2 regions of the Burkholderia pulmonis genome follow, and region 2 is predicted to be linked to the other one. Evidence: predicted binding sites of a transcription regulator. Region 2 holds the regulator's gene; the other holds the start of a gene.
What was found. Region 2 encodes FNR, which switches genes on or off when oxygen is low (the NO sensors DNR and NnrR bind a similar motif). Its sites were predicted from a motif close to TTGATNNNNATCAA; they were not measured.

Region 1: the regulator FNR is predicted to act here: its motif matches at 11,180-11,193, upstream of AC5LXK_RS35885 (universal stress protein).

Annotation. Positions count from the first base shown of each region.
Region 1 is NZ_OZ480188.1:958,734-973,923, forward strand. Features, by position in the region: gene AC5LXK_RS35845 (MFS transporter) at 1-1,211, opposite strand, end outside; gene AC5LXK_RS35850 (peptidylprolyl isomerase) at 1,225-2,010, opposite strand; gene narI (respiratory nitrate reductase subunit gamma) at 2,020-2,703, opposite strand; gene narJ (nitrate reductase molybdenum cofactor assembly chaperone) at 2,728-3,426, opposite strand; gene narH (nitrate reductase subunit beta) at 3,423-4,952, opposite strand; gene AC5LXK_RS35870 (nitrate reductase subunit alpha) at 4,949-8,713, opposite strand; gene AC5LXK_RS35875 (tetratricopeptide repeat protein) at 9,149-10,327, shown strand; gene AC5LXK_RS35880 (DUF2964 family protein) at 10,417-10,608, opposite strand; gene AC5LXK_RS35885 (universal stress protein) at 10,624-11,097, opposite strand; gene AC5LXK_RS35890 (right-handed parallel beta-helix repeat-containing protein) at 11,261-13,036, opposite strand; gene AC5LXK_RS35895 (2-dehydro-3-deoxygalactonokinase) at 13,039-14,166, opposite strand; gene AC5LXK_RS35900 (porin) at 14,216-15,190, opposite strand, start outside.
Region 2 is NZ_OZ480187.1:3,288,119-3,303,308, reverse strand. Features, by position in the region: gene AC5LXK_RS31590 (hypothetical protein) at 1-438, opposite strand, end outside; gene AC5LXK_RS31585 (aldo/keto reductase) at 618-1,565, opposite strand; gene AC5LXK_RS31580 (LysE/ArgO family amino acid transporter) at 1,900-2,520, opposite strand; gene AC5LXK_RS31575 (LysR family transcriptional regulator ArgP) at 2,630-3,523, shown strand; gene fnr (fumarate/nitrate reduction transcriptional regulator Fnr) at 3,570-4,316, opposite strand; gene AC5LXK_RS31565 (universal stress protein) at 4,420-4,887, opposite strand; gene AC5LXK_RS31560 (DUF3005 domain-containing protein) at 5,418-5,825, opposite strand; gene AC5LXK_RS31555 (hypothetical protein) at 6,104-6,337, shown strand; gene epsC (serine O-acetyltransferase EpsC) at 6,475-7,395, shown strand; gene AC5LXK_RS31545 (SDR family oxidoreductase) at 7,438-8,241, opposite strand; gene folE (GTP cyclohydrolase I FolE) at 8,241-8,876, opposite strand; gene AC5LXK_RS31535 (LysR family transcriptional regulator) at 8,973-9,899, opposite strand; gene pobA (4-hydroxybenzoate 3-monooxygenase) at 10,016-11,248, shown strand; gene AC5LXK_RS31525 (3-oxoacid CoA-transferase subunit A) at 11,392-12,108, shown strand; gene AC5LXK_RS31520 (CoA transferase subunit B) at 12,128-12,784, shown strand; gene AC5LXK_RS31515 (3-carboxy-cis,cis-muconate cycloisomerase) at 12,873-14,246, shown strand; gene pcaD (3-oxoadipate enol-lactonase) at 14,246-15,031, shown strand; gene pcaC (4-carboxymuconolactone decarboxylase) at 15,042-15,190, shown strand, end outside.

The DNA.
Region 1 (15,190 bases), on a different replicon from region 2:
ACCCACACGATCCCGTACAGGAACATGAAGCAGGTCGTGCGCACGCGCAGCAGGTCGAGCAGCACGCCGAACAGGATCGGCAGCAGGAAGCCGCCGAGCCCGCCCGCGAGCCCGACGATGCCCGTGACGACGCCCATGTTGTCCGCGAAATCGTCGGCCACGTACTTGAAGGTCGACGCCATCCCGAGCGCGAACACCGCGCCGAGCACGAAGGTGATCGCGACGAAGCCGGCCACCGGCATCGACACGTTCAGCGTCGCGGTGCCGTCGATCGTGTGGATCACGAAGTCGGTCGCCGGATACGACAGCAGGAACAGCGCGATCCACGCGACCCACAGCCCCCACCACGTGACCGCATGCGCGCCGAAGCGGTCGGACAGCGCGCCGCCGAGCGCGCGCAGCACCGAGCCCGGCAGCGAGAAGCCGGCCGCGAACGCGGACGCCATCACGAGCGACATCCCGTACTCGCTTTTCAGGTACTGCGGAATCCACAGCGACAGCGCGGTGAAGCCGCCGAACGTGATCGAGTAGTACTGGCAGAGCCGCCACACGCGCGGGTCGCGCAGCACCTTGAACGCGTCGAGCATCGACCCGCCGCGCTTGCCCGCGCCCGGATCGGGCGCCGACGCGAACCAGAAGATCAGCGCCGTGACGAGCAGCGCGACCGCGTAGATGCGCGGCACGACGCGCCAGCCGTACGCATCGAGCAGCAGCGGCGTGACGAACAGGTTGACGGCCGCGCCGACCGTGCCCGCGCCGAACACGCCCATCGCGAGCCCGCGCCGCTGCGGCGGGAAGAAGCGCGCGACGTACGGCGTGCCGACCGCGAACGACGCGCCGACGCAGCCGAGGAACAGGCCGATCAGCAGGAACTGCCACAGCTGGGTCGCGTAGCTGACGATATAGACGGGCACCGCGCACACGACGAGCAGCACCGTCATCACGATGCGGCCGCCGAAGCGGTCGGTCCACGTGCCGAGCGGCAAGCGCATCAGCGCGCCGGTCAGCACCGGCGTCGACGTGAGCAGCCCGAACTCCGTGCTGTTCAGCCCGAGGTCGGTGCGCAGCTGCACGCCGAGCACGCCGAACATCATCCACACGACGAAACACACCATGAACGCGAGCGTGCTCGCCGCCAGCACCGACCACGCACGCAGCGGGATGGCCGGCACGTCCGCGACCGCCGCGGCATTACCTTGTTGAGTTGCCATACGCAAGACTCCGTTACTGGACCAGCGGCCCGTTCGCGCCGTCGAATGCGACGCCTTCGACACGCGCGTCGCCCGCGAGAATCGCCACGTACTGCCGCATCGCCCGCTGCCGCACCCGTTCCGACAGGTACGCCGCGATCTGGCCGGCGGCTTCGTCGAACGGCACCGCGTCGCCCTCCACGCGGCGCTCGATGCGCACGATGTGGAAGCCGAAGCGCGTGTTGACGAGTTTCGGCAGCACGCCGATCCCGTCGGTATCGAACAGCGCCGCCTCGAATTCCGGCACCGTGTCGCCGCGCAGCAGCTGCCCGAGGCTGCCGCCGACCTCCGCCGACGGGCAGTTCGACGACGCCCGTGCGACCGCTTCGAACGTATCGGGCGCGGCCACGACTTCGGCGAGCGCCCGTTCCGCGCGCTGCCGCAGCGGCGCGAGCGGCACGCGGTCGGTCATCGCGAACAGCACGTGGCTCGCATAGACGATGTCGTTGCGGCGAAAGCGCGCCGGGTGCTGCGCGTAATAGCGCTCGCAATCCGCGCGATCGGGTTCGGGCACGTGCGTGAGCTCGCGTTCGAGCAACGCGTCGACGGCCGCGTCGTCGAGCGGCGCACCTTCGTCGAGCAGCGCGAGCGATACCGCGCGCTGCCGCAGCAGCTCGCGCACCGCGAGCGAACGCCGCGCCGCGTCGAGCGGATCGGAGGCCTCGCCGTGGTGGGCGGCCTCGGCCGCGATCGCATCGTCGCCGATCGCGACACCGTTGATGCGCAGGGCGACCGGCGCATCGGAGAGAACGTCGTTCATGCGGCCTCCTCAGCGCTTGCGCACGAGCTGGTACGGACGGATCAGGTACGCGACCGACGCGATCCCGCTCCAGATATGCACCATCCGCGTGAACGGCGACACGAGGAAGATCGTGAAGCCGAGCAGGATGTGCAGCCGGTACGTCAGCGGCACGCCGACGAGCAGGCTCGCGATGTCCGGCCGGAACGTGACGACGCCCTTCACGTAATCGGTGAGCTGCTCGAACATCGCGCCGTCCATGTGGCGCGTCGACAGCACGACGGTGCCGAGCCCGAGCGCGAGCTGCACCCACAGCATCAGCACGATCAGGATGTCCGACTTGCGGCTGTTGCGGCGGATGCGCGGGTCGCCCAGGCGCCGCCAGATCAGGATCGTGAGCCCGATGATCGCCGCGACGCCGGCCGCGCCACCCGCCACCATCGCGACGAGCTGGTGCCCGGACGCCGACAGGAACGGCGACACGAGCCAGTGCGGCGCGAGGAAGCCGCCGAAATGCCCGAGCACGACGACCAGCACGCCCCAGTGGAACAGGTTGCTGCCGAGCCGCAGCATGCCGTGGCGCAGCAGCTGCGACGAATCGCTTTTCCACGTGTACTGCTCGCGGTCGAAGCGGATCAGGCTGCCGACCAGCAACACGGCCAGGCAGATGTACGGGTAGATCCCGAACAGGAACTGATGCAAGTAAGCGTTCATGTCTTTCCCCAGTTGGGCCCGCGCTTACGCGCCGCGGGCCGGCCGCTTGTCGTGGAACCGCACCGTCTGCTCCGCCGGCGTCGCCGCGCCGACGAAGCGCACGGCCTCGTCCGCATACGACGCGTCGAGCGCGCGGTAGTCGTCGGCGCTCGGCCGCTCGGCGGCCACGTCGTCGGCGGCCGCATCCGGCGCGTCGGCCGGCGAGAGGCCGGCCATCGGCAGCAGCGCACCGACGACGAAGCTGTAATGGCTGCCGCGCTGCGAAAGCTGCCCGGCCAGCGCGCGCAGGATCTCGCCGGTTTCGGCGAGCAGCTTGCGGGCGTCGGGCGCCGGCAGCCGCGACAGGTATTCGAGGAACACCGGCAGGTAGTCGGGCAGTTCGCCCTGGTTCAGGAACAGCCCGTGCCGCTCGTACATCTGCAGCAGGTCGACCATCGCCTGCCCGCGGTCGCGCGATTCGCCGTGCACGTGCTCGAACAGGTACAGCGACGTCGCGCGGCCACGATCGAACAGGCCGACGTAGTTCTCCTGCAGCGTCAGCAGGTCGCGCTCGCGCACATACGCAAAGAACCGATCGAGACCCGCGCGCACCGGCTTCGGCACGCGCGCGCGGTCGCGCAGGTGCGCGTCGATCGAGTCGAGCGAGGCGACGAGCGAGGCGTCGGGATAGTCGAGCAGCGCCGCGAGCGCCGCATAGGTCGGATCGGATGCGGTGCTCGTCATCGGGAAGCCTCGTGGATCGGGATCGTCTTGTTGCCCTTCTTCGGGCTGAACAGGCTCGCTTCGGAGCGGCCGTCCGAGCAGCCGTTGCCGAACGAGAAGCCGCACGACGCGCGCAGGTCGTAGGCGTTCTCCGCGTACTCGCGATGCGTGGTCGGGATCACGAAGCGATCCTCGTAGTTCGCGATCGCGAGATAGCGGTACATCTCCTCGACCTGTGCGAGCGACAGCCCGACCTGGTCGAGCACGCCGCGCGCGTCGATGCCGTCCACGTGGCGCGCCCGCATGAACGCGCGCATCGCGAGCAGCCGTTCGAGCGCGAGCTTCACGGGCGCCTCGTCGCCGGCCGTCAGCAGGTTCGCGAGATAGCGCAGCGGAATGCGCAGCGATTCGACGTCCGGCAGATAGCCGTTCATCCCGAGCGCACCGCTGTTCGCGGCCGAGTTGATCGGCGACAGCGGCGGCACGTACCACACCATCGGCAGCGTCCGGTACTCCGGATGCAGCGGGAACGCGATCTTCCAGTCGATCGCCATCTTGTAGGTCGGCGAACGCCGCGCGGCATCGATCCACGCAGCCGGCACGCCGTCGCGCTCGGCCTGCGCGATCACGGCCGGATCGTCCGGGTCGAGGAACAGCGACAGTTGCGCCTCGTACAGGTCCTGCTCGTTCTCCACGCTGGCCGCCTCGCTGATCCGGTCGGCGTCGTACAGCAGCACGCCGAGATAGCGGATGCGGCCCACGCAGGTTTCCGAGCACACGGTGGGCTGGCCGGCCTCGATGCGCGGATAGCAGAAGATGCACTTCTCGGCCTTGCCGCTCTGCCAGTTGTAGTAGATCTTCTTGTACGGGCAGCCCGACACGCACATGCGCCAGCCGCGGCACTTGTCCTGGTCGATCAGCACGATGCCGTCTTCCTCGCGCTTGTAGATCGAGCCCGACGGGCACGCCGCGACGCACGCCGGGTTCAGGCAGTGCTCGCACAGGCGCGGCAGGTACATCATGAAGGTGTTCTCGAACTGCCCGTAGATGTCCTTCTGCACGTTCTCGAAGTTGTAGTCCTTCGCGCGCTTCTCGAATTCGCCGCCGAGGATTTCCTCCCAGTTCGGCCCCCACTCGATCTTCTCGAGCCGCTGGCCGCTGATCACCGAACGCGGCCGCGCAACCGGCATCGCGCGCGTGTTGCCGGCTTCCTGCAGGTGCGCGTAGTCGAACGTGAACGGCTCGTAGTAATCGTCGATCTCGGGCAGATGCGGGTTCGCGAAGATCTGCGCGAGCAGTCGCCACTTGCCGCCGAGGCGCGGTTCGATCTTGCCGTCCGCGCGCCGCTGCCAGCCGCCGCGCCAGCGGTCCTGGTTCTCCCAGTCCTTCGGATAGCCGATGCCCGGTTTCGTCTCGACGTTGTTGAACCACGCGTATTCCATCCCTTCGCGGCTCGTCCACACGTTCTTGCAGGTCACCGAGCAGGTATGACACCCGATGCACTTGTCGAGGTTCAGCACCATCGCGATCTGTGCGCGTACCTTCATGACGTTTCTCCTTCGCGGGCACCCTGTGTCACCGTTGCGGCGTCTTCACCGTCGAGCCAGTCGATCTTGTTCATCTTGCGCACGATCAGGAATTCGTCGCGATTCGAGCCCACCGTGCCGTAGTAGTTGAAGCCGTACGCGAGCTGCGCGTAGCCGCCGATCATGTGCGTCGGCTTCAGCGCGATGCGCGTGACCGAGTTGTGGATGCCGCCGCGCGTGCCGGTGATCTCGGAGCCCGGCGTGTTCACGATCTTCTCCTGCGCGTGGTACATCATCACCATCCCGGACGGGATCCGCTGGCTGACGACGGCCCGCGCGCACAACGCGCCGTTCGAGTTGTAGCACTCGATCCAGTCGTTATCGACCGCGCCGATCGCCTTCGCGTCGTCCTCCGACATCCACACGATCGGACCGCCGCGCGACAGCGTCAGCATCAGCAGGTTGTCCGTGTACGTGCTGTGGATCCCCCACTTCTGGTGCGGCGTCAGGAAGTTCAGCACGCGCTCGGGGTTGCCGTTCGAACGCGTACCGAGCATGTGCGCGTAACTGCCCGTATCGACCGGCGGCTTGTACGCGCACAGCGATTCGCCGAAGGCGCGCATCCACGCATGATCCTGGTAGAGCTGCTGGCGGCCCGTCATCGTGCGCCACGGCACCAGTTCGTGCACGTTCACATAGCCGGCGTTGTACGACACGTGCTCGGATTCGATCCCGCTCCACGTCGGCGACGAGATGATCTTGCGCGGCTGCGCCTGGATGTCGCGGAAGCGGATCTTCTCGTCGGCACGCGCGGCGGCGAGGTGCGTGTGATCGATGCCCGTGATGCCGGACAGCGCGCGCCACGCCTTCACCGCCACTTCGCCATTGGTCTCGGGCGCAAGCGCGAGGATCACCTCGGCCGCGTCGAGCGCCGTATCGATGCGCGGGCGCCCTTGCGCGGCGCCGTCGGCCACCTTGTAGTTCAGCTCGCCGAGCAGCTTCACTTCGTCCTTCGTATCCCAGCCGATGCCCTTGCCGCCGTTGCCAAGCGTGTCCATCAGCGGCCCGAGCGACGTGAAGCGCGCATACGTACTCGGATAGTCGCGCTCGACGACGGTCACGGTCGGCATCGTGCGGCCCGGCACCGGCTCGCATTCGCCAAGCTTCCAGTCCTGCACGTCGAACGGCTGCGCAAGCTCGCCCGGCGTGTCGTGCGCGATCGGCGCGAGCACGACGTCGCGTTCGATGCCGAGATGCCCGTCGCACAATTCGGAGAAGCGCTTCGCGATCCCCTTGAAGATCTCCCAGTCGCTCTTCGATTCCCATGCGGGATCGACGGCCGCCGACAGCGGGTGGATGAACGGGTGCATGTCGGACGTGTTCATGTCGTCCTTCTCGTACCACGTCGCAGTCGGCAGCACGACGTCCGAATACATGCAGGTCGTCGACATCCGGAAATCGAGCGTCACGAGCAGGTCGAGCTTGCCGCGCGGCGCTTCGTCGTGCCACGTCACTTCCTCGGGCCGCGTGCCGCCGGTCGCGCCGAGATCCTCGCCCTGCACACCGTTGGTCGTGCCGAGCAGGTGCTTCAGAAAATACTCGTGGCCCTTGCCCGACGAGCCGAGCAGGTTCGAGCGCCACACGAACAGGTTGCGCGGGAAGTTGCCGGGCGCATCGGGATCCTCGCTCGCCAGCTTCAGCGTGCCGGCCTTCAGCTGCTGCGCGATGTCGGCGCCCGCGTGCGCGGGATCGGCGAGCGCCGCACCGACCTTCAGCGGGTTCACCGCGAGCTGCGGCGCGGACGGCAGCCAGCCCATCCGTTCGGCACGCACGTTGTAGTCGATCGGCGCGCCGTGGAACTTCGACTTGTCCGCGAGCGGCGACAGCAGCGTGGCCGGGTCCATCGGGTCGTAGCGCCACTGGTCGGTGTGCGCATAGAAGAACGACGTCGCGTTCATCTGGCGCGGCGGGCGGCTCCAGTCGAGCGCGCCCGACAGCGCCGTCCAGCCCGTCTGCGGCCGCAGCTTCTCCTGGCCCACGTAGTGCGACCAGCCGCCGCCCGGCTTGCCGATGCAGCCGCACATGATCAGCATGTTCATGATCGCGCGGTACGACATGTCCATGTGGAACCAGTGATTGATCCCGGCGCCGATGATCACCATCGACTTGCCCTGCGTCTTGTGCGCGTTCTCCGCGAACTGCCGCGCGACCGAGATCACGTCCGCGCGCTTCACGCCGGTGATCGTTTCCTGCCAGGCCGGCGTGTACGGCAGGTCGTCGTCGTAGCTCGCGGCCACGTCGCGGCCGCCGAGCCCCTGGTCGAGCCCGTAGTTCGCGACGAACAGGTCGTAGACGGTCGCGACCAGCATGTCGCCGTTGCGCGTCGCGATGCGCCGCACGCCGATCCGGCGCGACAGCTCGGACGCGTGCTGCGTCGAGTTGAAGTGCGCGTGCGGCTGGTTGCCGAAGTACGGGAACAGCACGTCGACCACGTCGTCGTGCTCGGCCGTGCACGACAGCCGCGGCGACAGCGCCGCGCCCTTCGACGTCTCGCCGCGCAGGTTCCACTTGCCCTTGTCGGCGTCGTCCTGCTGCCCCCAGCGGAACCCGATCGAGCCGACCGGCACGACGAACTCGCCGTTCGCGTCGTCGATCATCACGGTCTTCCAGTCGGGATGCGCGGCTTCGTCGAGCGCGTCGTCGAAGTCCGACGCGCGCACGAGGCGCTCGGGCACGTAGCCGTCGCCGTGCGGCACGAGGCGCACGAGGCACGGCATGTCGGTGTAGCGCTTGCAGTAGTCGACGAAGTAGCCGCTCTGTCCGGCCAGATGGAATTCCTTCAGGATCACGTGGCCCATCGCGAGCGCGAGCGCCGCGTCGGTGCCCTGCTTCGGGTGCAGCCACAGATCGCCGAACTTCGCGCCTTCCGAGTAATCGGGAAACACCGACACGACCTTGGTGCCGCGATAACGCGCCTCGACGAGGAAGTGCGCATCCGGCGTGCGCGTCTGCGGGACATTGGAGCCCCACATCATGATGAACGTCGAGTTGTACCAGTCGGCCGATTCCGGCACGTCGGTCTGCTCGCCCCAGGTCTGCGGCGACGCGGGCGGCAGGTCGCAATACCAGTCGTAGAAGCTCAGGCACACGCCGCCGATCAGCGACAGGTAGCGGGAGCCCGCCGCGTACGACACCATCGACATCGCGGGAATCGGCGAGAAGCCGACCACGCGATCGGGGCCGTGCCGCTCGACCGTGTGCACGTTGGCCGCCGCGACGATCTCGTTGACCTCGTCCCAGCTCGCGCGCACGAAGCCGCCGAGCCCGCGCCGGCTCTGGTACGAACGGCGCGCTTCATCGTCGTCGACGATCGAGCGCCATGCCTCGACGGGGCCGAGCGTGCGGCGACGTTCGCGCCACAGCTTCACGAGCGCGCTGCGCACGAGCGGATGCTTGAGGCGGTTCGCGCTGTACAGGTACCAGGAATAGGACGCGCCGCGCGAACAGCCGCGCGGTTCGTGGTTCGGCATGTCGGGACGCGTGCGCGGATAGTCGGTCTGCTGGGTTTCCCACGTGACGATCCCGCCTTTCACGTAGACCTTCCACGAGCACGAACCCGTGCAGTTCACGCCGTGGGTCGAGCGGACGATCTTGTCGTGCTGCCAGCGCATCCGGTAACCGTCTTCCCATTTGCGGTCTTCGTCGGTGACGGCGCCGTGTCCGTCGGAAAAGCGTGGCCTCGTGGTGGAGAAATAACGCAATCTATCCAGGAAATGGCTCATGGGGATCTCGTTTTTCCGGTCTTTTGGCAGACCCTGATTATTTAAGGAGGTGAAATACCGGTTGTAAAGGACGATCGAATTTCGATCATTCCGTCCTTCTCACCGTGGTCGAACCCATTGTCGGATCGATCGGCATATCACCTCTTGATACAAATCACGGTATCGTTCATCAATCCGCAACAATCAAACCAAATGGGGATCGATCGCCCCGCGCGGCCTGTTATGCTGCGCACTGCATTCCCGCGTCGCCCTCCCGTGTCCGTCATGCATCCCGTGACGACGGGCGGGCGCCGCATCGAATTGCACTGGACGATCCGATCCGCCGCATCGGGATTCGCCAACCGCAGCCGGCCGTTTATCAAAGACTGCGCGGTTCGTTCAGTGCATTTCCGGCCGTCGGACCATCGCACCATCACATACAAGAACCGCAATTTCATGACATCCCGCCTTCTCGCCGCGCTCGTTGCCGCGGCCTTGAGTTGCATCGCCCTGCCCGCCGCCCACGCGCGCACCTACCTCGCGCCGACGGTGTCGCTCGGCAAGGGGGCTTACGTTCACCAGTTCGTGCTGCGCGACCCCGTCACGCAACAGCCGCTGCCGAACGCGCGCTACCGGCTGTTCCTGCCCGGCCAGGTCATCGCGGGGCTGCCCGTCAAGCCGGACGAGCACGACAGCGTGATCTTCGGCACCACCGACGCGGCCGGCCGCACGGTCAGGATCCGGCTGCCGAAACTGCATCCGCAGAAGCAGTGGGTGTTCAATCCGATCGTCGGCAACGGCGACCTGGGCGAATCGTTCCGGCTGGTCGACCCGGGCGGCAAGGCATCGCTCGGCCGCTTCCCGTACGTGCTGGACGTGGAGAACGAATATCTGGCGTGCGGCCATTCGGATGCGAACGGCTACACCTACTACGCGCAGTCGCGCACGCCGCGGAACGTCAATCTTTACGTCGGCATGCTGGAAGGGTCGGCCGACACCGACTGGTGCGCGGGCCCGGGGCTGGCCATCGCGAACAGCGCGAACGAGCCCGGCATGCCGGACCTGTACACGCAGTATCTCGGCACGCTGGTCGCCAACGGCGACCGGATCAGCAGCGAATTGCGGCAGCAGATCGCCGCCAAGCTGCTGTCGCTCGCGATCGCCGAACGCGACGCGGGCCGCGTGGCCGCCGTGCTCGATCTCGACAGGATTCCGGACGATCGCCTGAACGACATCGGCTATCGGCTCGTCGACGCGGGCGTCGAGGTCGATCGCGGGCTCGCGATGATCGACGCGCATCTCGCGAAGTCGCCGGGCGATGCGTATGCGCTCGACAGCAAGGGCTGGGCGCTGTATCGCCTCGGTCGCAACGACGAGGCGCTCACGTGGTTCGACCGCTCGATCGCGATCTTCGCGAAGGACAGTGACGACGACGTGCGCGAAGCCCATGCAACCGGGCTGACGCACAAGGGTGAGGTGCTGTGGAAGCTGGGGCGCCAGGATGAAGCGCGCGACGCATTCGCGCAGGCGCGGAAGATTCAGCCGAAGAACGCGGAGCTGGCGGAAACGGTGAAGCGGCTGAACGTCCCGAGCGGACAGGACGACGCGAAGGCGCCGGGTACGGCAAGCGACTAGGTGAAATCAACGCCCGGCAACGGCTGTTGCCGGTCTTTCGCGAAACGGTGGCCGGACACGGCCGACGTCGCCGGCGGTGCGCGTCCGTGTCACGACTCGCCTTTCGCGCCCGGATTGAGCATCACGACGAAGCCGGCCACCCCGACGATCAGCGCGATCGCGCCGCCGCGCAGCGCCATCGCTTCGTCGAACAGGAGCCCCGTCACGACGGCCATCATTCCGGCGAGCGATACGAACACGGCGATCGCCGCGACGACGATGCGGTACTGGCGGCGTATCATCACGCGCCCGCCGCGTCAGGCTGCCGCGGCCGGCTCGTCGGCGTCGTCGCCGCGAATCAGCAGCACCGGGCACCTCGAGCCGCGCACGAAGCGCTCGGCGACGCTGCCGAGCAGCACGCGCCGGATGCCGCGCCGCCCGTGCGTGCCGACCACCGCGAGATCGATCCCGCGCTCCTTCACGTAGCGCTGCAGGCGCTCCGAGATGTCCTCGCCGATGCTCTCGGTCTCGACGAGCTCGGCTTCGCCGTTCGCGCCGGCCAGCGCGATGACCTGCTCGGCTTCGCGCAGCACCTTGCGCCCGTCGTCGCGGATCTCCTCGACGAGCGCATGCGGATCGAAACGCCCCGCGTACGTGAACAGCACCGACTTGTCGACCACATACACGGCGCTGACGTGCGTGTCGCCCGCCAGCGCCACCTTCACGGCCTCGGCAAGCGCCTGTTTCGACGACGCGCTGCCGTCGACGGCCACCATGATCTTCTTGTACATGCGAACCTCGCTGGGGTGAGCTGCCGCGCGCTCCAGCGCGCGCGGCCATGTCACCATCATCGGCCGACGGCCGGTCCGGATGTTGACGACGATCAAGGCGGCGGACGTCCGGCCTGCGACCGGACGACGCGGGCGCCGCGCATCGACGCCCGCGCCCGGGCCGTCATCGCACGTGCGGCGCGCGGTATTTGTGCTGGTCGAACCCGCTGTCGCGCAACCACGCGCCGGCGACCGCGTCCACGTCCTGCCCGGCGAACGGCAAGACCGTGTCGGGCTCGGCGCCGTGATGATAGTTCGGCCCGGTGAACTCCGGATCCGCCGCATAACCGAAGTACGCGTTGCCGCTCCACACGATGTTCGCGTAGCTGCCTTGCGCGTTCTTCGTCCGGTAGATCGCGCCGCTGTCCGATGCGTTGTAGAAGCGGTTGTCCGTCACCTGGAATGCGTTCGCATAACTGAGGTTCTCGACGATCGGCGTCACCAGCCCCGGCGTGCGCGTGATCACGACGTTGTCGCGCACGACGGAATCGGCCGACCCCGCAGCGGAGACGATCCGCCGCTTGTCGTTCAGGCTCAGGTTGTGCTCGACGATCGCACCCGTCTCCTGCGCGACGTGGCCGAGCCCGTCGGAACCGCATCCGCAGAACAGCATCAGTCCGCCGTCGTTGTCGTGGCTGAAGTTCGCGGCCACGCGCGTATTGCGCGTACCGAGATCGGCGTCGAACGCCATCCCGTCGCCGGCCTCGATGTTGTTCTGCAGCCGCACGCCGTTGACTTCGTTGTACCGGAACAGCGCATCGTCGGTGTTGATCGCCCATGCGCCGGCGCTGTTGCCCGGTGCGCGCATCCAGACGTCGTACAGGTGGTTCGCCTCGACCTTCGGCGCGGTCGCGGTACGCACGATGATGCCGTCGCCGCCGATGTTGTGGATCAGGTTGTTGCGGAACACCACGCGCGTCATCGGGAAATACTCCGATGCGGCCTGCGTGGCCGGGTTCGTCAGGTAGGCCGGATTGCCCTTGTACGGCGGATAGTCGCCGCACGGCGCGCCGCCCTCGCGGCACATCCATGCGGAACGGGTCGACAGCGCGACCGCGTCGACGTTGTAGATTTCGCTGTTCTCGACCGCGATGTCGTCGAAACCGGTCGGCTTCTCCTTCGTGCCGACGACCTCGTTGTCGCGCGTCACCTCGAACAGCATCCCGCCGGTCGTCTTGTACGAGCCGACCGTATTGCTCGCGACGTCCTTCAGATAACCGCGCACGTGATGCACGTAGACGTCGTCGACGTGATAGTGGCTGCCCGTGCCGTAATCCTCGAGCCGCACATACAGCCCGAGACGGCCGCCGACGGTCGTCGCATCGTTGGTCAGCTCGAGCGACCGGATATCCCAGTACTGCGTGTTGTACAGATAGATCGCCGCGCGATTCACGGTCGGGTTGTCCGACTTGCACAGCGAGTAATAGCCGCTGAATCCGCTCGGGGTCTTGTGCTGCTCGGTGATCGACTGGTCGGGGTCGGCCGTCGCATCCGCGCAGCCGGCCGCGATGACGGGGCGCTGCGCCTTCGGGTCGCCGTACGCGTCGACGACGATGGGCGCGCCGGCCGCGCCGGTGCTGCCCGCCGCGGGCGTGAAGCTGCCGTTGCAGGTCGTGCCGCGCTTGAACAGCACGTGCGTGCCGGGCGCGAGCACGATCCGGTTCAGCGTCGCGAGATCGTGGATCGGATTCGCCGGGGTGCCGAGCGTCGCGGGCGATCCCGTTCCGGCCGCGCCGAGCGAACAGTCGACGTGCAGCGTGCCAGGCGTCGCGCCGGCCGCCTGCCCGTCAACCGATGCAGCGGCAAGCTGCTGCCCCGCCACGCCGTCCGGCGATTCTCCGCCGCCGCATGCTGCAAGCGCGCCGATCAGCGGCGCCGCGACAATCTTCCAGTGTTTCAACGTCAGTCTCCCGAAATATTGCATTCATTGGCCGGCACCGGATCGACCGCGGGTCGATTCATGCGCCGTCCGCCCATTCCGGCAGCCGGCTCGTCGAGACGAACCGGCGCCCCCTCGCTTGCCGCGGGCAGCAACCCCGCCCGCTCGGCCAGCACCCACAGGCCGGCTGCCGCCGCGCCGTCGATCGTGTCGACGGGCGGCCAGCCGAACAGCGATGCCGCATGCCGGTAACGCGCGCACAGCGCACCATCGCCGATCAGCATCGGTCGCGGGGCGCCTGCGCTTGCCTCGGCGGCCGGCCCGTCGCCTTCCGCGGCCAGCCCTGCCAGTTCATGCCCGATCAGCACGCCGGACAGGTAGTCGGCCTGCTCGTCGGGCGCCAGTTCGCCGGCCAGCAGCCGCGCACGACTGCCGAAGATCGTCGCAAGCAGCCCCGTCGCATGGCCGGCCTGCGCGGCACGCACGCCGCGCTCGAATGCGTCGCGCGCGAACGCGGCCGACGGCCACATCGTGCGGCCGAGCAGGCTGTGCGCGCACAGCAGCGCATACAGCTCGCCCGTCATGAACGTGCGGAAGCACTCGATGCGCGAGCCGCGCACGGCCACCCACTTCGAATGCGTGCCCGGCAGCCCGATCCACCGCGCAGGCGCCGCCGCGTGCGCCGTGCCGCCCGCGTGCAGCGCGCCGACGATCTGCGTTTCCTCACCGCGCATCACGTTCGCGAGTTCGCCGCGCTGGATCAGCCCCGGCACGATGTGCACGGCCGTGCCGCGCCGCGCGCGCACCGCCTGCAGCGACGCGCCGAGCCGCGCCGCATCGATCGGCACGTCCGCATACGGCGCCTCGCGCCAGCCCTGCGCGCTGCCGACCATGCCGGCCGCGACGACCGGCAACACCGGCCACGCATCCAGCCACGCGCCGCACACGTCCTCGAATGCGCCGTCGCACGCGTCGGCCATCGCGACACCCGCGCCGCCGATCTGCATCACGCCCTTCGGCGCCGCGCGTTCGTCGAGCACCGTGCGCGCATCCGCCATCAGGTACGCGCGCAGCGACGTGGTGCCCCAGTCGAGCGCGATCAGGCGCGGCAGCGGTGCCGGCCCGCCGGAACGTGGTATTGCCTCTTGCATAGGATTCCTCTGTTTGACGATTGCGGCTCGTGGCTTCGATCGGCTTCGATCAGAAGAGCGTCTCGATCCCCGCGTAGACGCCCGTCTGTCCGTGCCCCGGCATCGGCGATGCGCCCAGCCCGCTGCCGTTGCCGAGCCCCGGCGACTGCGGATTCACGCCCAGGTTCGCGTTCGCGCTGTTGAACACGTGCGCGGCCGTCGCATACAGGAACGTGCGCTTGGACAGGTCGTACATCGTGCCGAGGCCGAGGATCGTCGAGCGCCCTTCGCCGCTGTGATCGGCGGTCCATTGGCCCGCGTCGATCTTCATCGAATAGACGGCGCCCTGCAGATGCAGGAACGGCGTCGCGTCGTACGTCACGCCGCCCCAGTAGTAGTTCGCGGTGCGCGACAGGCCGGCCGGCGTGTCGGGCGCGCTGTAGCGCGTATAGCCGAGCTGCACCAGCGCGGGACCGAAGCGCTGGCGCACGCCGATGAACGCTTCCTGCGATGCGGTGAACAGGTTGTCCTCGCGGCCGTACTGGTTGCGGATCTCGTTCCAGATGGCGCGCACCTCGAAGTCGCCCTGCGTATAGGCCACCGTCGCGCCGTCGGACAGGCCCGTCGCGCCCACGTTGTTCGGCGAGCCGCGCAGCCAGCCGTTCGAGCTGTTGCCGAGGTTCGCCTGCAGCCCGAACGAGAAGCCGCCGAACTTCGGCGATTCGTAGCGGATCCCGTTCGACAGCTTCGGACCATTGCGATACGACGTCAGCGACTCGACCGAATAGTTTTCCTCGAGCAGCGGGTCGTACGACCAGATGTAGCTGTTGATGAACGAACCCTGCCCGAGCCGCAGGAAACCGTAGCGCTCGTTCTTCAGCCCGATCCACGCGCCGCGCTGGAACAGCACGCCGCCGCCGTAGTTGCCGTTCGCCGCGTTGATCGACGACTCGAGCCAGAACACCGCCTGGTTGCCGCCGCCGAGATCCTCCTTGCCGGTGATGCCGAGGATGCTCGTCCCCCAGTCGTTGCCCTCCGAGAAGCG
Region 2 (15,190 bases):
CGTGATCGGGAGCGTCCTGCGGCCGTCGTCCCAGGTGCCGGTTGCCGTTTTGCCGGCGACGTTCAGCGCGATCGGGCAGGGCTTCGGCCGTGACGGCGAGGCGGCCGGCACGACCGGCGAATCGGCGCTCGATGCGGGCGGGGCGGCTTCGCACAGCGTCATGCGCCCGTCGGGCTCGCGGTGGCCCTGCAACGGGATCGGCTTGCGATGTGCGTCGTAGTAGTAGCTGCCGTCGATGCGCCAGCGGCCCGCGTCATTGTGGTTGAGGGTGTCGTAGGTCTGCAGCGACACGTGGACGGGCGCATTGCCGATCGTGCCGGCGTAGTTCGCGATTTCGTACCAGCCTGCGTAAGACACGGCCGGCGCGCACGCGAGCAGCGCGGCGATCGTTGCGGTGAGCGGGCGGGGGGAACAGGCGAGGCGGGCGATGCGAGTCATCGGCGGTCGGTGTGCGTGGGTTGGGTTCGGGCGCAACGGATGCTCGCCATTGTATCCATCCGTCATGCCCGAATTTCCGGCGTTCGCGCAGGCGGCGACGCCGGAAGGCACATGGCACGGACCGGTCGCGGAACCGCGCGGATTGGCGCGACTTCGTCGACCGGCCTGCCCCGCCGATTTCAGATTGCGCTGGCCGCGTCGATCTGGCGGATATCGTCCTGATCGAGCTGAACGCGGATCGCTGCGCCGAGCAGGTCGAGCTGCGCGAGCGACGTCGCGCTCGCGATCGGCGCGGTGATGGTCGGCCGAGCGATCTGCCACGCGAGCGCGATCGCGGCCGGCTGCGTGCCGTGCTTCTCGGATACGGCATCGAGCGCCGCGAGGATGCGCAGGCCGCGTTCGTCGAGATAGCCGGCGACGCGATCGCCGCGCACGCTCTTCTTCAGGTCGGCCTCGCTGCGGTACTTGCCCGACAGGAAGCCGCTCGCGAGCGCGTAATAGTTGACGACGCCGAGCTTCAGGTCGCGCACGACCGGCTCGAGATCGCGCTCGTAGTCGGCGCGGTCGATCAGGTTGTATTCGGGCTGGATGACCTGGTAGGCGGGCAACCCGTCGCGCCGGCTGATGTCGGCGGCTTCGCGCAGGCGGGCGCCGCTGTAGTTCGATGCGCCGATGATGTGCACCTTGCCCGCGTCGATCAGCGTTTGATACGCGCCGAGCGTTTCTTCGAGCGGGGCCGTATCGGCAAGGTCGCGGTGCGAGAAATACAGGTCGATGTAGTCGGTCTGCAGGCGGCGCAGCGAATCGTCGACGGCCTTCAGGATGTTGTCTTTCGACAGCCCCGCGCGCGCCGAGAGCAGGCCGACCTTGGTCGCGATCACGACCTGTTCGCGCTTGCCGGAGCGCTTGAGCCACTTGCCGATGATCGTTTCCGATTCGCCGCCCTGGTTGCCGGGTGCCCACGCCGAATAGACGTCGGCCGTATCGATGAAGTTGATGCCGGTATCGGCGAGTGCGTCGAGCAGTGCGAACGATGCATTTTCGTCGACGGTCCAGCCGAAGACGTTGCCGCCGAAGGCGAGCGGAGAAACCTGGATGGTCGATGTGCCGAGGGTGCGGTGTGCCATGTTCTGCTCCGGTAACTACGGGTGAAGGGATGGGACTGCGGGATGGGGCAAGGCGATCGCGGCGGGGTGCGCGGGGCGGTTCCGCCGTTGTCGCGGGACACCGGACATTCTCGCCGATCGCGCGGATTCGTGCCGGCGGCGCGTGGCCGCGATGATGGACGGCTTGCCGCAGATGGCGGATGCCGCGTCCGTTGCGCGAGCGTTCCGTGCGGCCGGGTTGGATCGGGAGCGAATTTTTGTGACGGGTGCGACGAGGGGGCTGGCTGCCCCGGTGTTGCGCCGGAGCGGAGGGGACGACGGGCGGCAGGCGGCCGCCCGTGCGAGGGTGATGCGCTCAGCGCAACTGCACCGCCGCGAGAAACAGCACCATGCTGCCGATCGCGCCATCCAGCACGCGCCACGCTACCGCCTTGCGGAACCACGGCGCCAGCAATCGCGCGCCGTAGCCGAGCCCGAGAAACCACACGACGCTGACCGTCATCGCGCCGATCGCGAACGCGAGCCGCGCGCCTTCCGGCTCGCGCGCGCCGGCCGTGCCGATCAGCAGGAACGTGTCGAGATACACGTGCGGGTTGAGCCAAGTGAACGCGAGCGTCATCAGCACGATCGAGAGTCCGCTCTGCGATGGCGGCGCGACCGCGTCGCCGCGCACGTCGAGCGTTTCGTGGCCTGGCTTGAATGCACGGCGCAGCGCGTTGATGCCGAACCATGCGAGATACGCGAGGCCGACGTACAGCACCACGTGGACGAAGGTCGGGTAGCGTTCGACGAGCACCGATGCGCCGCCGACGCCTGCGCCGATCAGGATCATGTCGGACACCGCGCACAGCAGCACGATCTTGCCGACGTGCGAGCGCATGATGCCCTGCCGGAGCACGAACGCATTCTGTGCGCCGATGGTGACGATGAGCGATCCGCACAGTGCGGCGCCGTGGGAAAAAGCGAGCCAGTTCATGAGGGGGGAAGCCGTGGAAGCAGTAGACGAATGAATCGGGTAGCGCTAGTCTGCGGTCAGTACGAAGCTAAGAGAAGCTAAATCACCTAATGCAGATTAAGGAAATCTAATGCTCGACTACGCGTTGCTCGACGCCCTCGCGGCCGTGATCCGGCACGGCTCGTTCGAGCGGGCGGCCAGGGAGCTGAACGTCACGCCGTCGGCCGTGTCGCAGCGCGTGAAGCTGCTGGAGGAGCGGGTCGGCAGCGTGCTCGTCAAGCGCGGGCAGCCGTGCGTCGCGACGACGTCGGGCGCGCTGCTGTGCCGGCATACCGAACGCGTGCAGTTGCTGGAAGCCGAGCTGGGCGGCCGGATGCCGGCGCTGCCGGGCCAGATCGCGAGCGCGTGGCCGACGTTGCGCGTGGCCGTCAACGACGACAGCGTCGCGACGTGGTTCATCGATGCGGTCGGGCCATTCTGTACGGAGCGCGAGACGCTGCTCGACCTCGTGATCGACGACCAGGACTACACGGCCTCGCGCATTCGCGATGGCAGCGTGCAGGGCGCCGTGACCGCGCAGGCCGAGCCGATTCAGGGATGCCGGTCGGAGCGGCTCGGGCGGATCCGCTATCGCGCGGTGTGCGCGCCGTCGTTCTACGAACGGTATTTCGCGGCGGGCATCACGCGCGATGCGCTGCGCCGCGCGCCGTGCGTGATGTTCAATCCGAAGGACGGGCTGCAGGCGCGGTTCATCCGGCGCGTGACGCGCGCGGATCTCGATCCGCCGCAGCACTGGATACCGCACGTTGCGGGCTATCTGCGCGCGTGCGAAACGGGATTGGGATGGGGAATGTGCCCGGACCGGATGGTCGACCGCCAGCTGGCGGCGGGCGAACTGATCGACATGTCGCGCGGGCGAACCATCGACATCGATCTTTACTGGCAGAGCTGGCGTCTGTCGATCGGCTGGCTCGACGATTTCAGCGCGGCGCTGAAGGCGCGCGCCGCGCTGTTTCTCGATTGATGCGGGATGCGATGCAGGCGGCGCGCGAGGTGCGCGCCGTGCGCGATCAGACCTGCTGCAGGCCGTCGAAGTCGACGATCTGCACGTGGCGGCCCTGCATTTCGATCAGGCCGCGCTTCTGGAATTTCGACAACGTGCGGCTGACCGTTTCGAGCGTCATGCCGAGATAGCTGCCGATGTCTTCGCGCGTCATCCGCAGGTTGAATTCCGACGGCGAATAACCGCGCTTCAGGTAACGCGACGAGACGTCGAGCAGGAACGCGGCGACGCGCTCTTCGGCGTTCAGCGAACCGAGCAGCATCGTTTGCGACGTTTCGCGCACGATCTGTTCGCTCATCAGCTTATGCATGCGCAACTGCATCGAGCCGGCTTCCGAGCACAGCGTCTTCAACGCGCTGTACGGAATCACGCAGACGGAGCTGTCTTCCAGCGCGACCGCGGTGCGCGGGTGGGTATCGTCGCAGATGCCGTCGAGGCCGAGCGCTTCGCCGGCGAGATGCAGGCCCGTGACCTGTTCGCGGCCGTCATGGCGTGTCGCGACGGTTTTCAGCGAACCCGAGCGTACGGCGTAGAGGTTGTCGAATGCGTCGCCTTCGCGGAACAGCGCTTCGCCGCGCTTGACGGGGCGAGCCGCGCAGATGACCGACTCGAGGCGACTGAGCGCCTCGGGCGCCAGGCCCTGCGGCATGCACAGATGCCGCATCGCGCATGACGAGCAGTGCGCGGCCTGGCGAGGAGCCCAGCTGCCTGCATGAGGCGTGGGGGCGGGGCGAGTGGCGACGGGCGTCAGCATGATCGTTTACTCCGGCGTTGAATCGACGGAATCATTGTCCCACCGCAAGTTGCCGCTGTCGGGTGACAAAACGTCGCGACCGGCCGCGCCTGCCGGACGCCGTTCAGGCGGCCGGCTCGTCCGTGTTGGCGGCCGCCGGAATCAGCAGCACGGGCAGCGTCGCGTGCCGCACGCATTGTTCGGCGATGCTGCCGAGCACGAGGCGGCGGAACCCGCGGCGGCCGTGCGTGCCGAGTACGAGCAGATCGGCGCCGAATGCTTTCGCGCCGTCGAGGATCAGCGACGAGACATCGTTGAGCGACGTCGCTTCGCTCAGCCGCGTTTCGCCTTTCACGCCGGCCGCCTGCATCAGCTTCGTGAAATCCTGCGCGAGCGCGTTGCCCTGCGCGACGAGCTGGTCGCGCAGCACGGACGGATCGTAGCCGGGCACGTTGTAGTAGATCGCGGCGTTCTCGACGACGTAGAACGGCTGCAGCTCGGCGCCGTGCGCTTTCGCGAGCGCCAGCGCGGCATCGAACGCATGGCGGGACGTGTCGCTGCCGTCGACGGCAACCAGAATACGCTTGTACATAGTGTCTCCGAGTGGCGGGTTGAAACGAAGTCGGCCGGATGGCCGATCAGGCTGGGCAATGCGCAATGCTGCGAGGCAGAGTAAACCAACGGCGGGGACTTTGCAGTGAGGTGGCCGTCGTGCCGCGCGCCGCGTCATTTTCGTCGCGGGCCGGAATGGCCATGCGCGCGTTGCATGCTGCACCGCGCGACGCGTGCCGTGTGGCTTCGCCGCATCGTCGGCGAAACGGCGCGCGCTCGCATCGGCGCGCGCATTGAACGGCCACGCGCGTCGACACGGCACCGCGGCCGCGCCGATGAGCCGCGCGCATCGCCATTCAATCGCAAGCGCGCCGCGACGACATGACTTCGATCAACGCAGGTGCGTCGATGCGATGCGCGGCTTGCATGAGACGGTCGATGCCGATGTGCGGAATCGTTCGCCTGGGCGCCGCGTGCGGATGGGCGCACGGCCGCGCGTGCCGATGTGCGCCATCGGCACGCGACCGATGGCGTTCCGCAAACGAACGACCGATTCAAACGCCGCGCCGGCTACCTCGGCACGACGGTCAGCTCGATGATGCGCTCCGGCCGCCGTCCGTGGCCGGGCCAGTACGTGCTGCCGTACATCCGGTGAACGGGACCGAACAGCGCGTCGTGTGCCGGCGGCGCGTCGAAGCCTTTCTCGACCACCATGTAGCCGGCCCGCAGCGCGAACGCAGGATGGTTGCCGCCGGGGCGGCTGTCGAACCCGGCGAAGCCGTCGCCGGCTTCCGGTATCGCGTTGACGAGCGACGCATTGCTGCGCGTGATCTGGTCGGGCGAGATCGGCCCGCCGCCGGCGAGGCGCGACGCCTCGCGGTTCTTGCCGTCGGTGTCGACCGTGCTGTCGTGCGTGTCGTCGTTGTCGAGCTCGATGCTGCGCGGATGCACACGACCTGTTTGACCGGATGATTCCATCTCGGCTCTCCTGGCGGCGAAACGCTCCGGATCGAAGCAAATCCCGTTCCGGGCACGACGGGAAAAGGCGCGCGGGCGATCGCCGCGGTCGCGCGACGCGCACTGATTTGTCATGATTTATTTCAGCTAGAAGACGCGTTTTCTACAGAGTATGATTCTTTTCCTGCGAAGCGGCGACAGGGGATGCAGTCTCGCCGCCTCTGCCCGCGCCGGGGCGCCGCGGCACCCTCAAAGACGGGTAGTGAACAACAAAGCAAGGGACTAGAGGTGGCGGATTCATGCAAGCGACTACTGCCTTCACGCACCGCGGTTATCTGTTGAACTGCGCGCCCGCGCGCGCCAGCGATGGTTCGTTCAAGCCCTACGTCGTGATCTCCCGATCGAGCGACGGGGAGCTCGTCGCGAACCGTTTTTTTCCGATCGAGCTCCAGTTCAACGACGAAGGCGACGCGATCGCACACGCGCGCGACTGGGCGGTGCGATGGATCGACGCGAGCAGCATCACGATGTGACCTGGCCGCGTGTGTGCGGCGCCGGCCGTCCGGCCGATCCCCGGTGCGCCGCTCCCGGACAAAAAACGCGGTAATCTTGCGGAACCCGTCACTTTATTAGCGGCCGTGCGACCGAGCGCGGCTGCCTGCATTGGCATATGTCGACATCACCCGCCCGTCAGTGGGACCTCGAAGAAATCGTCGCCGGCTTGCGCGAGTCGCGCGAGGAACTCCATCGCACGCGCCATCCGCGCGGCATCCGCGAGCTGCCGTCGCGCGATGCAATCTGCAAGATTGTGACCGGCCTGCGCGCGTCGATGTTTCCGACGCATTACGGCGCACCGGATCTGACCGACGAAAGCGTCGACTATTACGTCGGCCATACGCTCGAAAGCACACTGCGCATCCTGTCCGAACAGATCCGCCGCGCGCTGCCGTTCCTGCCCGAGCATGCCGATACGCCGTTCGCCGAACTCGACGAACGCGCGTTCGAGATCGCGCGCGAATTCGGCCGGCAGTTGCCGGCGGTCCGCGCGCTGCTCGTCAGCGACATCCAGGCCGCGTACGCCGGCGATCCGGCCGCGCAGCACATCACCGAGATCCTGCTGTGCTACCCCGGCGTACTGGCGATGATGCACCACCGGCTCGCGCATTCGCTGCACCGGCTCGGCGTGCCGCTGCTCGCGCGGTTCATCAATGAAATCGCGCACTCGGCTACCGGCATCGACATCCACCCGGGCGCACAGATCGGCCCGAGCTTCTTCATCGACCACGGCACCGGTGTCGTGATCGGCGAAACCGCGATCATCGGCGAGCGCGTGCGCGTGTACCAGGCCGTCACGCTCGGCGCGAAGAGTTTCCCGGCCGATGGCGAAGGCGCGCTGGTGAAGGGCAATGCACGGCACCCGATCGTCGAGGACGACGTGGTGATCTATGCGGGCGCGACGATTCTCGGCCGCGTGACGATCGGGCGCGGCTCGGTGATCGGCGGCAACGTGTGGCTCACGCACAGCGTGCCGGCCGGCACGAGCGTCGCGCAGGGCAAGGTTCGCGAAGGCGGGAGCGCCGAGAAGCCGTAACGCGGCGGCGCGCCCGGTTCGCGCGGGCGCGTGCCGGGTGCGTCAGTGCTTGCCGGCGGGCGAGCGGTGCTTGTACAGCACGTCCTGGTCGACGCGGATCAGGTTCTGCCCCGCATCGACGACGAAATCCACACCGTTGTATGCATTGCCGGTCAGCAGCAGGATCGCGCCCGCGACGTCGTCGGGGCCGGCGATGCGCGCGAGCGGCGTCGACGCGCGGCTCGCGTGTTCGAAGTCGGCCTGCGTCTGGTCGTCGCTCGGCAGCATCAGCCCGGGGAACACCGCATTCACGCGCAGCACCGGCGCGGACGACAGCGCGAGCATCTGCGTGAGGTTGCCGAGCGCGGCCTTCGCGACCGTGTAGCTGAAATGATCGCGGTGAAAGTTTTCCTTGATCTTCTGGTCGACCACATTAACGACGACACCCTGCGTGCCGGCCGCGCGGGCCCGTTCGTAGAACGCACGCGTGAGCAGGATCGGCGCGCGGCAGTTGACGGCCCACGCCTGGTCGAACGCCGCGAGGTCGAAGCTCGGGAAATGGTCCTGCCAGAACACCGACGCGTTGTTGACCAGCACGTCGAGACGCCCGAAGCGCGCATATACCTGGTCGATCAGCGCGGTGATCTGCGCGGCATCGGACAGGTCGGCCTGCAGCGCCACCGAATCGTGCCCGCGCTCGGCGATCGCGCGGGCGGCTGCCTGCGCGGCATCCGCCGAACGGTCGTAGTGCACCGCGGTGCGATAGCCGTGCGCGGCGAAATACTCGGCGAACGCGCGCCCGGCCCGGCGCGCGGCGCCGGTCACGAGCACGACGGGCGCGTGCGCCGCTTGCTTCGTCTGCGCCATCAGGTATTCGTCAGGTTGACTGAAGAAGGATTCGCGACGATCGACAGGAATTCACGCCGCGTCGACGGATCGGTGCGGAACGTGCCGAGCATGCGCGACGTGACCATCTCGACGCCCGGCTTGTGCACGCCGCGCGTCGAGATGCACTGGTGCGCGGCTTCGAGGATCACGCCGACGCCCTTCGGCTGCAGCACGTCGAACAGCGTGTCGGCGATCTGCACGGTCATCTTTTCCTGGATCTGCAGGCGCTTCGCGAACGCGTCGACGAGGCGCGCGAGCTTCGAGATGCCGACGACCCGCTGGTTCGGCAGATACGCGACGTGCGCGCGGCCGATGATCGGCACCATGTGGTGCTCGCAGTAGCTCTCGAAGCGGATGTCCTTCAGCACGATCATCTCGTCGTAGCCGTCGACTTCGCTGAACGTGCGCGCGAGGATGTCGCGCGGCTCCAGCGCATAGCCGGCGAAGAACTGCTCGTACGAGCGTACGACGCGTGCGGGCGTGTCGAGCAGGCCTTCGCGCGCGGGATCGTCGCCGGCCCAGCGCAACAGCACGCGGACCGCATCTTCTGCTTCTTCACGGCTCGGCCGGGAGACGGCCGGCTCGGACCGCGCGGATTTCTTTCCTTTACCCATGTAGTGGCTCCATCGAAGGCCGCCTGCGGCGGCCGATATCCGGCCATTGTTTCATGCTTTCGCGGGTCGTGCGTGCGGGCTGCCGCGCTCCCAGCGTCACTTCGGCCATTCGTCCTGCTCGTCGTTGAACAGCGACGCGACGACGCCGCGCAGCCATGCGGTGCGCGGGTCGTTGTGGTACTTGCGATGCCAGTGCTGCTTCAGGTCGAAGCGCGGCAGCGCGAGCGGCGGCTCGACGGGCACGATGAACGCGTGCTCGGCCGCATACGCATAGCCGATCGCATGCGGCACCGTCGCGATCAGGTCGGTACGGCTCAGGATGAACGGCAGGCTCATGAAGTGCGGCGTCTCGAGCACGGCGCGGCGCTGCATGCGCTGCTTCGCGAGATATTTCTCGAGCACTTCCTGGCTGCGCCCTTCGGCGCGCACCACCGCGTGCCCGCACGCGAGGAACTGCTCGACCGTGAACGGCGGTGTTTGCTCGAACGGATGGCCGCGCCGCATCAGGCATACGAACCGGTGCGTGAACAACCGTTGCTGGAAGAAGTTGTTGCCGTCGAGATCGGGGAAGTAGCCGACCGCGAGATCGATCGACCCGGCTTCGAGGCCCCGCCCGACTTCGTCGTGCGCGAGCGAGACCGAACGCAGGTTCGCGTGCGGTGCGAGCGTCGCGAACGCCTGCAGCAGTTTCGGCAGGAACACGATCTCGCCGACGTCCGACAGCGCGATCGAGAACGTATGCGTGCTCGCGGCCGGGTCGAAGTCGTGCGGCGCGACGAGGCCGCGCTCGATCTGCGCAAGCGCATCGCGGGCGGCCGGCAGCAGCGCGAGTGCGCGCGGCGTCGGCTCCATCCCGCGCGACGTGCGCACGAACAGCGGATCGCCGAAATACTCGCGCAGGCGCCCGAGCGCGGTGCTGACGCGCGGCTGGCTGACGCCGAGCAGGTCGCCCGCACGGCTCACGTTGCGCGTGTCGTCGAGCGCGACGAGGTAGGGAATCAGGTTCAGGTCGAGCGCATCCATGGTCGGACCAGTATCTTCAAAACGTATACAACATATCTCCTGAATCGCATTGCCGCATAGTCGGGAAAGCGCTCAAATGTGTTCCATTACTCGAACCAATGTTCAGGAGACGAACAATGCGCACCCAGGTCGCCATCATCGGCGCCGGCCCGTCCGGCCTTCTGCTTTCCCATCTGCTGCGCCTGCAAGGCGTCGATTCCATCCTCGTCGAAGCGCGTTCGCGTGAGTATTGCGAGAACCGCATCCGCGCCGGCGTGCTGGAGCAGGGCACGGTCGACACGCTGAACGAAGCCGGCCTCGGCGAGCGGATGCGCCGCGAAGGGCTCGAACACCACGGCATCGAGCTGCTGTTCGACGGCCGGCGCCATCGTATCGACCTGTCCGAACTGACCGGCGGGCGCGCGATCACCGTCTACAGCCAGCACGAAGTCGTGCGCGACCTGATCGCGGCCGGCGTCGAGCACGGCCACGCGATGCATTTCGACGTCAGCGACGTTGCACTTCACGACGTCGAAGGCGAGCACCCGTTCGTCACGTTCAAGCATGCGGACGGCCGCGCCGACCGCATCGACTGCGACTACATCGCCGGCTGCGACGGCTTCCACGGCATCGCGCGCCAGACGATCCCGGCCGAGCGGCTGAACACGTTCGAGCGCGTCTACCCGTTCGCGTGGCTCGGCATCCTCGCCGATGCGGCGCCGTCGCTCGACGAGCTCGTCTATGCGCATCACGACAACGGCTTCGCGCTGTTCTCGATGCGCTCGCCGACGGTCACGCGCCTGTACCTGCAGTGCAAGCCCGACGAGGATCTCGCCGAATGGTCCGACACGCGGATCTGGGACGAACTGCACACGCGCTTCTCGAACGACACCGGCTGGACGCCGACCGAGGGCCGGATCACGCAGAAGAGCGTGACGCCGATGCGCAGCTTCGTGTCGGAGACGATGCAACACGGGCGCCTGTTTCTCGCCGGCGACGCCGCGCACATCGTGCCGCCGACCGGCGCGAAGGGGATGAACCTCGCGGTGGCCGACGTCCGCGCGCTGTCCCGCGCGCTCGGCGCGCGCTACCGGACAGGCGACGCGACGCCGCTCGACACCTATTCGGCGACCTGCCTCGAACGCGTGTGGCGCGCGGAGCACTTCTCTTACTTCATGACGAACATGCTGCACTCGACGCCGGACGATTCGCCGTTCGTCAATCGCCTGAAGTTTGCCGAACTGAAATACGTGACGCGCTCACGGGCCGCCGCGCAGTCGCTCGCCGAAAACTACGTCGGGTTGCCGTTCGACGATGCGACGGCCCCCGAGGCAACCCGCCTTGACAACGCGCTGTGCACGACTCTATGATCGGCCCATCGTTCGCTAATCGAATCTAGGTTCGAATAGCGAACAAATACCAGGATCGACATCGGCCCCGGCGCGGCACGCGGCACGCGCGTGTCCCCTCGACAGGCCGCGCATCGAGCCGCGGGTTCGTATCAGGAAGAGACATGGTCAACAAGATTTTCGAATCGCTCCAGTCGGCGGTTGCCGACGTCCACGATGGCGCGACAATCATGATCGGCGGCTTCGGCACGGCCGGCATGCCGTCCGAGCTGATCGACGCGCTGATCGAACAGGGCGCGCGCGACCTGACGATCGTCAACAACAACGCGGGTAACGGCGAAACGGGTCTTGCGGCGCTGCTGAAGGCGAAGCAGGTGCGCAAGATCATCTGCTCGTTCCCGCGCCAGAGCGATTCGCAGGTGTTCGACGGGCTGTACCGCGCGGGCGAGATCGAGCTGGAGCTCGTGCCGCAGGGCAACCTCGCGGAGCGCATCCGCGCGGCGGGCGCCGGCATCGGCGGCTTCTTCACGCCGACCGGTTACGGCACCAAGCTCGCGGAAGGCAAGGAAACGCGCGTGATCGACGGCAAGCCGTACGTGTTCGAGACGCCGATCCATGCCGATTTCGCGCTCGTGAAGGCGTACAAGGGCGATCGCTGGGGCAATCTCGTGTATCGCAAGACGGCGCGCAACTTCGGCCCGATCATGGCCAGCGCCGCGAAGGTCGCGATCGTGCAGGTGTCGGAAGTCGTGCCGCTCGGCGCGCTGAACCCGGAGCACATCGTGACGCCGGGCATCTTCGTCCAGCGGATCGTCGAGGTGCCGCAGGCCGCGCACGCGGCCGAGCTGGCCGCCGAACACGCCACGTCCCAAGCCGCCTGACCGCCCGAGGAGCATTCAAATGAAACGACTGACCCGCGATGAAATGGCCAAGCGCGTCGCCCAGGACATCCCCGAAGGCGCGTACGTGAACCTCGGCATCGGCGTGCCGACGCTGGTGGCGAACCACCTCGACCCGAGCAAGGAAATCTTCCTGCACAGCGAGAACGGCCTGCTCGGCATGGGCCCCGCGCCCGCGCCCGGCGAGGAAGACGACGAACTGATCAACGCCGGCAAGCAGCACGTGACGCTGCTCACCGGCGGCGCGTATTTCCACCATTCCGATTCGTTCGCGATGATGCGCGGCGGCCACCTCGACTACTGCGTGCTCGGCGCGTTCCAGGTGTCGGCGGGCGGCGATCTCGCGAACTGGCACACGGGCGCACCCGATGCGATCCCGGCCGTCGGCGGCGCGATGGATCTCGCGATCGGCGCGAAGCAGGTATTCGTGATGATGGAGCACCTGACGAAGCAGGGCGAAAGCAAGATCGTCGCGCAGTGTTCGTATCCGGTCACCGGCGTGCAATGCGTGAGCCGCATCTATACGGATCTCGCCGTGCTCGACGTGACGGCCGACGGCCTCGCGGTGAGCGAGATCTTCACCGACCTGTCGTTCGACGAGCTGCAGAAGCTGACCGGCGTGCCGCTGATCGACGCGACGCACAAGGCAGCGGCCTGAACCCCCGGCGTGCCGGCGCGTGCGCTCGCGCGCAGGCCGGCACGCTTGGGTGGACAATAGGCGCACGCCGTTTCTCCAATCTGATGCCATGCTCGAAGACAGCGCCCGCCTGACCTCCCTCATCTGCGGCACCGAGCCGCTCAACCGGATCTGGTCGCCTCGTGCGACGATCCAGCGGATGCTCGACGTCGAGGCCGCGCTTGCACGCGCGCTCGCCGCGCAGCAGGTGATTCCCGCCGCCGCGGTCGCGCCGATCGAACGCGCGTGCGACGCCGGCCGGCTCGACGCCGACGCGCTCGCGCATGGCGCGGCGCTCGGCGGCAATCTCGCGATTCCGCTCGTCAAGCAGCTCACCGCGCAGGTGAAGGCCGACGACCCCGAGGCCGCGAAGTTCGTGCATTGGGGCGCGACGAGCCAGGACATCATCGATACCGCGACCGTGCTGCAGCTGCGCGACACGCTCGACGTGCTGGAGCCGATGCTCGACGAAGCGTGCGCGTCGCTCGCGGTGCTTGCGCGCACGCATCGCGCGACGCCGATGATCGGCCGCACGTGGCTGCAGCAGGCGCTGCCGATCACGCTTGGCCTGAAATTCGCCCAATGGCTCGATGCGCTGCTGCGCCATCGCGCGCGCTTCGCCGAATTGCGCGCGCGCGTGCTGGTGCTGCAGTTCGGCGGCGCGGCCGGCACGCTGGCGAGCCTGCGCGAGCAGGCGGCCGGCGTCACGGCCGCGCTTGCCGCCGACCTGCGGCTCGCCGTGCCGGCCGTGCCGTGGCATACGCAGCGCGACCGCATCGCGGAAGCCGCGTCCTGCTTCGGGATGCTGGCGGGTACGCTCGGCAAGATCGCACGCGACGTGTCGCTGCAGATGCAGACCGAAGTCGGCGAGCTTGGCGAGCCGGCCGCCGCCGGCAAGGGCGGCTCGTCGACGATGCCGCACAAGCGCAACCCGGTCGGCTGTGCCGCCGTGCTGACGGCGGCCGTGCGTGCGCCGAACCTCGTCGCGACCGTGTTCGCGGGGATGGTGCAGGAGCACGAACGTGCGCTCGGCGGCTGGCAGGCCGAATGGGACGCATTGCCCGACCTCGCGCGCCTGACGGGCGGCGCGCTCGCGCAGATCGCGCAGATCGTCGCGGGCCTCGACGTCAATACCGAACGACTCGCCGCGAACCTCGACCTGACGCACGGGCTGATCCTCGGCGAAGCCGTGATGCTCGCGCTCGGCGACCGCATCGGCCGGCTCGACGCGCACCACGTCGTCGAGCACGCGTCGAAGGAAGCCGTGCGCACCGGCGCGACGCTGTTCGACGTGCTCGCCGCCGATGCGACCGTGTCGGCCCACCTGTCGCGCGATGCGCTCGCGCGGCTGCTCGATCCCGCACATTACGTCGGCGAGGCGCAGGCCTACGTCGACGCCGTGCTCGCGCTGCATGCGGGCACGATCCAACCAGGAGAACATTGATGCCTTTCGCCACTGTCAACGGCGTGAAACTGCATTACCGGATCGACCGTGCCGCACGCGCCGACGCGCCGTGGCTCGTTTTCTCGAACTCGCTCGGCGCCGACCTGCAGATGTGGGCGCCGCAGATCCGTCCGCTCGTGCAGCACTTCAACATCCTGCGCTACGACACGCGCGGCCACGGCCATTCCGACGCGCCGGCCGGTTCGTACACGATCGAGCAGCTCGCCGGCGACGTGATCGGCCTGCTCGACCACGTCGGCATCGATTGCGCGCATTTCTGCGGGATCTCGATGGGCGGGCTGACGGGCGCCGCGCTCGCCGCGCGCTACCCGTCGCGCATCGTGCGTGCGGTGCTGTCGAATACCGCCGCGAAGATCGGCTCGCCGGAAGTGTGGGCGCCGCGTGCGCAGAAGGCGCGCGCCGAAGGGATGGCTGCGCTTGCCGACGCCGTGCTGCCGCGCTGGTTCACCGACGCGTTCGTCGAACGCGAGCCGCGCATGTTCGACGCGATCCGCGATACGTTCGTGCATACCGACAAGGACGGCTATGCGGCGAACTGCGACGCGCTGAACGCGGCCGACCTGCGCGACGAAGTGAAGGGCATCGCGCTGCCGGTGCTCGTCGTGACCGGCGCGAACGACATGTCGACGCCGCCCGACCAGGGTCGCGCGCTCGCTGCCGCGATTCCCGGTGCGCTGCACATCGAATTCGACGCCGCGCACATTTCGAACATCGAGTGCACCGACGGCTTCAACCGCGCGCTGCTCGATTTCCTGAACGCGTGAGGTGATGGCGATGGACGACCAGGAACGTTACGAAGCAGGGATGAAGGTGCGTCGCGCGGTGCTCGGCGACGCGCACGTCGACCGTTCGATCGAGAACCGCACCGAGGTGACCGACGAATTCCAGAACCTGATCACGCGCTATGCATGGGGCGAGATCTG